Regions from separate parts of the Streptomyces sp. NPDC058326 genome, predicted to be linked through region 2. Evidence: riboswitches for the same ligand, from Rfam matches in the RefSeq annotation. Region 2 holds a riboswitch; the other holds the start of a gene.

Region 1 (3,364 bases), on a different contig from region 2:
CCATGCCTAACTCCCCTATTACTGGCCCTTGCGCGGGACCGCACTTCGCGGACCCGGGTCAGACCCTGCGCCGGAACGCGTCGACCGCGGCTGAATGTATCTGCCCAACTGCCCTCTGCAACAGGTCATTCGAGCGAGAATTCTGGGCGCCGGAGAAAGGCGAATCAGGGAGAATCCCCCGGATGGCGGGGCAAGTCGGGCCCGGCAAAGCGCGCAGAAGGTACACAACACGCAGGCACTTTGGCTGCTTCTTGTCGCGCGGAGACGCATTCTCATATGCGCCCGGCATGAGCAGCGGAGGGGACTTCCCCAACTCTACCGCGCTCAACCATACAGAATTGCCCCTTCCGCTTTATGGCGCGGAAGGGGCAATTCAAGAAAGACGGGGCAGCTGGGACGCCCGGTCCCCGGCGGGTCAGCCTCCGGCGACGGCCGGGATGATCGAGACGCCCGCGCCGGCCGGGGTGGCCGTCTCCAGGCCCTGCTCGAAGCGCACGTCGTCGTCGTTCACGTACACGTTGACGAAGCGGCGCAGCTTGCCCTGGTCGTCCAGGACACGGGCGGCGATGCCCGTGTGGTTCTTCTCCAGGTCCGCGATGACCTCGGCGAGGGTCGCGCCCTCGGCCTGGACCTCGGACTGCCCGCCCGTGTAGGTGCGGAGGATGGTGGGGATGCGGACGTTCACGGCCATGTCTTCTTAACCTTTCAGAGCGCCAGGCCGGCGTCGCGGAACGCGTCCAGGCTCGGGCGGATGGTGACGGTCGCCTGAGAGGTGTCGGCCACCGCGTCCAGGGTCTTGAGTCCGTCGCCGGTGTTGAGGACGACGGTGGTGAGGTTCGGGTCGATCAGACCGTTCTCGATGAGCTTCCTCGCGACGCCGACGGTCACGCCGCCCGCGGTCTCGGCGAAGATGCCCTCGGTCTGCGCGAGCAGCTTGATCGCGTCCACGACCTGCTCGTCGTCGACGTCCTCCACGGCGCCGCCGGTGCGGCGGGCGATGTCGAGGACGTACGGGCCGTCGGCCGGGTTGCCGATCGCCAGCGACTTGGCGATCGTGTTCGGCTTCTGGGGCCGCACGACGTCGTGGCCGGCCTTGAAGGCCACCGACACCGGGGAGCAGCCCTCGGCCTGGGCGCCGAAGATCTTGTACGGCTTGTCCTCGACGAGGCCCAGCTTGATGAGCTCCTGCAGACCCTTGTCGATCTTCGTCAGCTGCGAACCCGAGGCGATCGGGATGACGAGCTGGTCGGGGATGACCCAGCCGAGCTGCTCGCAGATCTCGTACGCCAGCGTCTTGGAGCCCTCGCCGTAGTAGGGGCGGAGGTTGACGTTGACGAAGCCCCAGCCCTCGCCGAGCGGGTCGCCGATGAGCTCCGAGCAGAAGCGGTTGACGTCGTCGTAGTTGCCCTCGATGGCGACGAGGTCACCGCCGTAGACACCGGCCATGACGACCTTGCCCTGCTCCAGGTCGTGCGGGATGAACACACAGGAGCGGAAGCCGGCGCGGGCGGCGGCGGCGCCGACGGCGCCGGCCAGGTTGCCGGTGGAGGAGCAGGAGAGGGTGGTGAAGCCGAAGGCGCGGGCGGCCTCGATGGCCTGGGCGACGACGCGGTCCTTGAAGGAGTGCGTCGGGTTGCCGGAGTCGTCCTTGACGAAGAGCTTGCCGGGGGCGACACCGAGCTCGCGGCCGAGGTTGTCGGCCTGGACGAGCTTGGTCCAGCCCGGGTTCAGGTTCGGCTTGTCGGCGACGTCGGCGGGGACGGGCAGCAGGGGGGCGTAGCGCCAGATGTTGGCGGGGCCGGCCTCGATCTGCTTGCGCAGCGCCTCGGGGTCGCCGGTGGGGAGCTCGTACGCGACTTCGAGAGGTCCGAAACAGAGTTCGCAGGCGAAGATCGGACCGAGTGCGAAGACTTCACCGCATTCGCGACAGGAAAGCCCGGACGCGGGACCGAGGTCGACGGTGGTGGCGGTGGTGTCGGTCTGTACAGCCATGGAGGCGAGGCCCTTTCTCCTCATCTTTCCCATGACGAATTTTTCGCCATGAGACGGATTTGGCACCTTCCCTAGCCGGTGGCCTCGCTGGAGGACGAGTTCCGACTGGAGGGTTGCCGGGGCTTCAACGGGCCGTTTCCCTCTGCCCCTCTGGATGAGCGGTATTCGATTGTGAAGCGCGGTGAAGTTCCTCGCGGACTTCGTTCCTGCGCTCCGGCGCGGGCGGCACCCCGACGTGCATCGGGCATCCGCGTTGTTCAAGACTGTAACCGAAGGCCCCGACACTCGGACCGGCCGTCCGAACCGCGAGATGGAGATCACCACGTGCTGGAAGAGGTGGAGCGCTGGCTGGACCGGCGGTCCTGGTCCGTGGCGGACCGGCCGCTGGAGCGGATCCTCGCCGCCAAGCGTTCGACGAGGGTCAGCGTGGTGCTGCCCGCGCTGAACGAGGAGGCGACCGTCGGGGACATCGTCTCCGTGATCCGGCGCGAGCTGATGAGCGAGTCGGTGCCGCTCGTCGACGAGCTGGTGGTGATCGACTCCGGCTCCACGGACCGTACGGCGGAGGTGGCCGCGGCGGCCGGGGCGCGGGTGGTCGCGCGGGACGCGATACTCCCCCGGATACCGGCGGCGCCGGGCAAGGGCGAGGTCCTGTGGCGGTCGCTGATGGTGACGAGCGGGGACGTGGTCTGTTTCGTGGACGCGGACCTGCGGGACTTCTCGGCGGACTTCGTGACGGGGATCGTGGGCCCCCTGCTCACCGAACCGGACGTCGACTTCGTGAAGGCGATGTACGACCGCCCGCTGGGTGACACCCCTGGTCAGGGTGGTCGCGTGACGGAGCTGGTGGCCCGCCCGCTGCTCAATCTGCACTGGCCGCAGCTGGCCGGTTTCGTGCAGCCGCTGGGCGGCGAGTACGCGGCGCGGCGCTCGCTGCTCGAACGGCTGCCGTTCCCGGTCGGTTACGGAGTGGAGCTGGGGCTGCTCGTGGACGCCCTGCACACCGTGGGCCTCGACGCGCTCGCGCAGGTGGACGTGGGGGTGCGCAAGCACCGCCACCAGGACGGGCAGGCGCTGGGCCGGATGGCGGCGGCGATCTACCGGACGGCGCAGCTGCGCCTTTCGCGGGGGCATCTGGTGCGGCCGCGGCTGACGCAGTTCGAGCGGGGCGAGGCGGGGTTCACCCCGCGGACGTACGCGGTGGACACGGAGGAGCGGCCGCCGATGGCCGAGATCGCGGAGTACGCGCGCCGCCGCGTGGCGTAACGCCCCACGATGATCTGTTTTGCCTACATTGCCCTTTTATGAGCTTCAGATGTATGGGCCTCAGACGGCATCACCCGGGCAGGGTGCTCGCGGCCATCGGACTGAT
Region 2 (3,364 bases):
GATGGCGTTGAGGGACCTCTCACCGGGCGCGGCCTCGGGAGCGCCGCACTCGCCCTGGGTCTGGGGGTCGCTGCCGAGCAGCGTGCGGACCAGCGGGTGGGCGCAGAAGAGTCCGTCGCGGACGCCGATGCCGTACTCGGCGGAGAGCGCGGCGGCGAAGTGGGAGCTGTTCCAGCCCTCGACGACGAAGGAGATGACGCCGACCCGGGGGGCGTCGTCGCCGAACAGCGAGAGCACCTTGACCTCGGGCACCTCGGCGAGGCCCTCGCGGACCGTGGCGATCAGGTGCCGCTCCCGCTCGACGAGGGTGTCGAAGCCGGCCTCGGTGAGCGCCTTGCAGGCGGAGGCGATGGAGTACACGCCGATGACGTTCGGGGAACCGGCCTCGTGCCGAGCCGCGGTGGTGTGCCACTCCACGTCCACCCCGCCGTCGGCCCGGCGCGCCACCTTGCGGGAGGCGCCGCCGCCCGCGAGATAGGGCTCGGCGTCCTGGAGCCAGTCGGCACGGCCCGCGAGGACACCCGAGCCGAAGGGCGCGTACAGCTTGTGCCCGGAGAAGGCGATCCAGTCCACGTCGAGGTCCTGGACGGAGACCGGGTGGTGGGGCGCGAGCTGGGCGGCGTCGAGCACGATCCGGGCGCCGTGGGCGTGCGCCGCGGCGGCGAGTTCCTTCACCGGCCACAGCTCACCGGTGACGTTGGAGGCGCCGGTGACGCAGACCAGCGCGGGGCCGTAAGGGTCGCGGTCGGCGAGGGCCCGCTCCAGGGTGGCGACGGCCTGCTCGGGGGTGCGCGGGGCGTTGAGGTAGGTGACGCGGGCGTCCTGCCACGGCAGCAGCGAGGCGTGGTGCTCGGTCTCGAAGACGAAGACCTGGCAGTCCGCGGGGAGGGCCGCGGCGAGCAGGTTGAGCGAGTCGGTGGTGGAGCGGGTGAAGACGACCTGGTCGCCGGGGCGGCAGTCGAGGAACTCGGCGACGGTGGCGCGGCTGTTCTCGAAGAGGTCGGTGGAGAGCTGGGAGAGGTATCCGGCGCCGCGGTGGACGCTGCCGTAGTAGGGGGCGTACGCGGCGACGTCGTCCCAGACCCGCTGGAGGGCCGGCGCGCTGGCCGCGTAGTCGAGCGCCGCGTAGGTCACCTCGCCGCCGGTGACGAGCGGGACGGTGACGTCCCGGCCGAGGACGGGCAGCGGGGCGGCGCAGCAGGGGTCGGCGGACTCGGAGTCGACGGCGGTGGCGGCGGTGGCGGCGGTGGCGTTCGGGTACGCGGACATGGCGGTATCTCCCGGCAGGAATGGGCAGCGAAGGACCCGCGGGGCAGCGCGAAGTGGGGCGCCTCACACGGGTGTTGCCTCGACACACGATGGTCGTGCGGAGGATGGGAAAACGGGGCCGGTGGCCCTAACGCATTCGCTTGCTCACGGAAAAACGCTCCTCGAGAGACCAGGACCCCTGGTGGTCGAGGGGTCCGCGCTTGCCGTGGACCTTGCTGTCCACGGCCTGGTCTTCACCCGGGGCACCCCGCCACGGACGGAGGGTTGCCGGACAGCAAGCCGGGGCTTCGTAGCTGTCACTCATGACCTGCCCAGCATCCTGCCACAGGAGCGCGGAAGTGCAAGACCCCGGTCCGCATACTGGACCGGGGTCGTACGACGAGGCACGTCCTACGCGTTGCTGACGGCGATCCATCGCTCCAGGGCCCGGCGGGCCGCACCCGAGTCGATCGCCTCCGCGGCCTTCTCGATGCCGGCGCGGATCTGCTCCACGAGGCTGCCCTCCCCCGGCGCGAGCGCGACCAGCGCCGCGGCCGAGTTGAGCAGCACCGCGTCCCGTACCGGACCGGTCTCCCCCGCGAGGAGCCGGCGGGCGACGTCCGCGTTGTACGAGGCGTCCGCACCGCGCAGCGCCTCCACCGGTACGAGGTCGATGCCGGCGTCCCGGGGGTCGAAGGCCTCCTCCCGCACCGCGCCGTCGCGGACCACCCAGACCCGCGAGGTGGCGGTGGTGGTCAGCTCGTCGAGCCCGTCGTCGCCGCGGAAGACGAGCGCGGAGGAACCCCGCTCGGCGAGAACCCCGGCCATGATCGGAGCCATCCGGGCGTCGGCGACGCCGGTGGCCTGCGCCCTGACCCGGGCCGGGTTGGTGAGCGGACCGAGGAAGTTGAAGGTGGTCCGGATGCCGAGTTCCTTGCGGGCGGCGGCGACGTGACGCAGCGCCGGGTGGAACTTCACGGCGAAGCAGAAGGTGATCCCGGCCTCCTCCGCGACCTCGGCGACCCGCCGCGGGGTCAGCTCCAGGTTGACGCCGAGCTTCTCCAGGACGTCGGAGGCGCCGGACGCGGAGGACGCGGCCCGGTTGCCGTGCTTGACGACCTTGGCTCCGGTGCCGGCCACGACGACCGCCGACATGGTGGAGATGTTGACGGTCTTGGCGCCGTCGCCGCCGGTGCCGACGATGTCGACGGACGGGCCGGGCACCTCGATCGTGTTGGCGTGCTCGTACATGGTGCGGACGAGCCCGGAGATCTCCTCGACGGTCTCGCCCTTGGCGCGCAGGGCGACCGCGAAGCCGGCGATCTGGGCGTCGGTGGCCTCGCCGCGCAGGATCCGGTCCATCGCCCAGGCGGTGTCCTCGGCGCTCTGGTCGCGGCCGGTCAGCAGGCCTTCCAGGACGACGGGCCAGGAGCGGCCCGCCGACGTAGGTCCTCCAGCGGGGGTCACAGCGCTCATGGCAGCTCCTGGGTCGTCACGTGACGGATACGGACCCACCCTATCGACCCCCGGGGACGGCAAAGAGCCCCGTCCATCGAATGGACGGGGCTCTCGCCGTGGCGAACTTCGAGACGTCAGGAGTTCAGGTGATCAGTGGTGGCCGTGGCCGCTCTGGATCTCCTTGTACTCCTCGACCGTGGGCTTGGCGACCTGGCTGTCGTCGCCGTAGTAGCCCTTGTTGAGCTTGATCCGGAGCTTCTCCATGCGCCCGATCTTGCGCTCCACGCCGTTCTCGTCGACGGCCGGCGGAAGCTCCGCGGCCGCGTACTGCTCGTGCGCCGTGAGGCGGTGCAGCTCGCCCTGGCTGAGCGGCTCGTGGACCTCGACGAACTCACCGTGCGGCAGGCGCTTGATGATGCCGGACTCGCGCCCGTGCAGCACCTTGTCCTTGTCCCGGCGCTGGAGGCCGAGGCAGATCCGCTTGGTGGCGATGAACGCGATGACCGGGCCGACGAAGAAGAAGATCCGCACGAACCAGGTGATCGAGTTGATCGACAGGTGGAAGTGGGTCGCCCAGAGGTCGTTTCCACCACCCACGAGCATGATCATGTACGCGGTGATCCAGGCGACACCGAAGGCGGTGCGCGTCGGAGCGTTG

What was found. A riboswitch is a leader RNA that binds a small molecule or an ion and turns the genes downstream of it on or off. The one in region 2 is predicted to bind S-adenosylmethionine.
Region 1: another riboswitch for S-adenosylmethionine. It lies ahead of thrC (threonine synthase); the one in region 2 lies ahead of ACFVYX_RS21685 (aminotransferase class V-fold PLP-dependent enzyme).

What each region holds. Positions count from the first base shown of each region.
Region 1 covers NZ_JBHVZO010000020.1:17,488-20,851, forward strand. The annotation lists gene ACFVYX_RS29185 (cold-shock protein) at 1-4, opposite strand, end outside; gene ACFVYX_RS29190 (MoaD/ThiS family protein) at 416-691, opposite strand; gene thrC (threonine synthase) at 706-2,016, opposite strand; SAM riboswitch class I at 2,010-2,153, opposite strand; gene ACFVYX_RS29200 (glucosyl-3-phosphoglycerate synthase) at 2,317-3,258, shown strand; gene ACFVYX_RS29205 (hypothetical protein) at 3,297-3,364, shown strand, end outside.
Region 2 covers NZ_JBHVZO010000011.1:217,304-220,667, forward strand. The annotation lists gene ACFVYX_RS21685 (aminotransferase class V-fold PLP-dependent enzyme) at 1-1,269, opposite strand, end outside; SAM riboswitch class IV at 1,461-1,577, opposite strand; gene trpD (anthranilate phosphoribosyltransferase) at 1,660-2,724, opposite strand; gene ACFVYX_RS21695 (cytochrome bc complex cytochrome b subunit) at 2,857-3,364, opposite strand, start outside.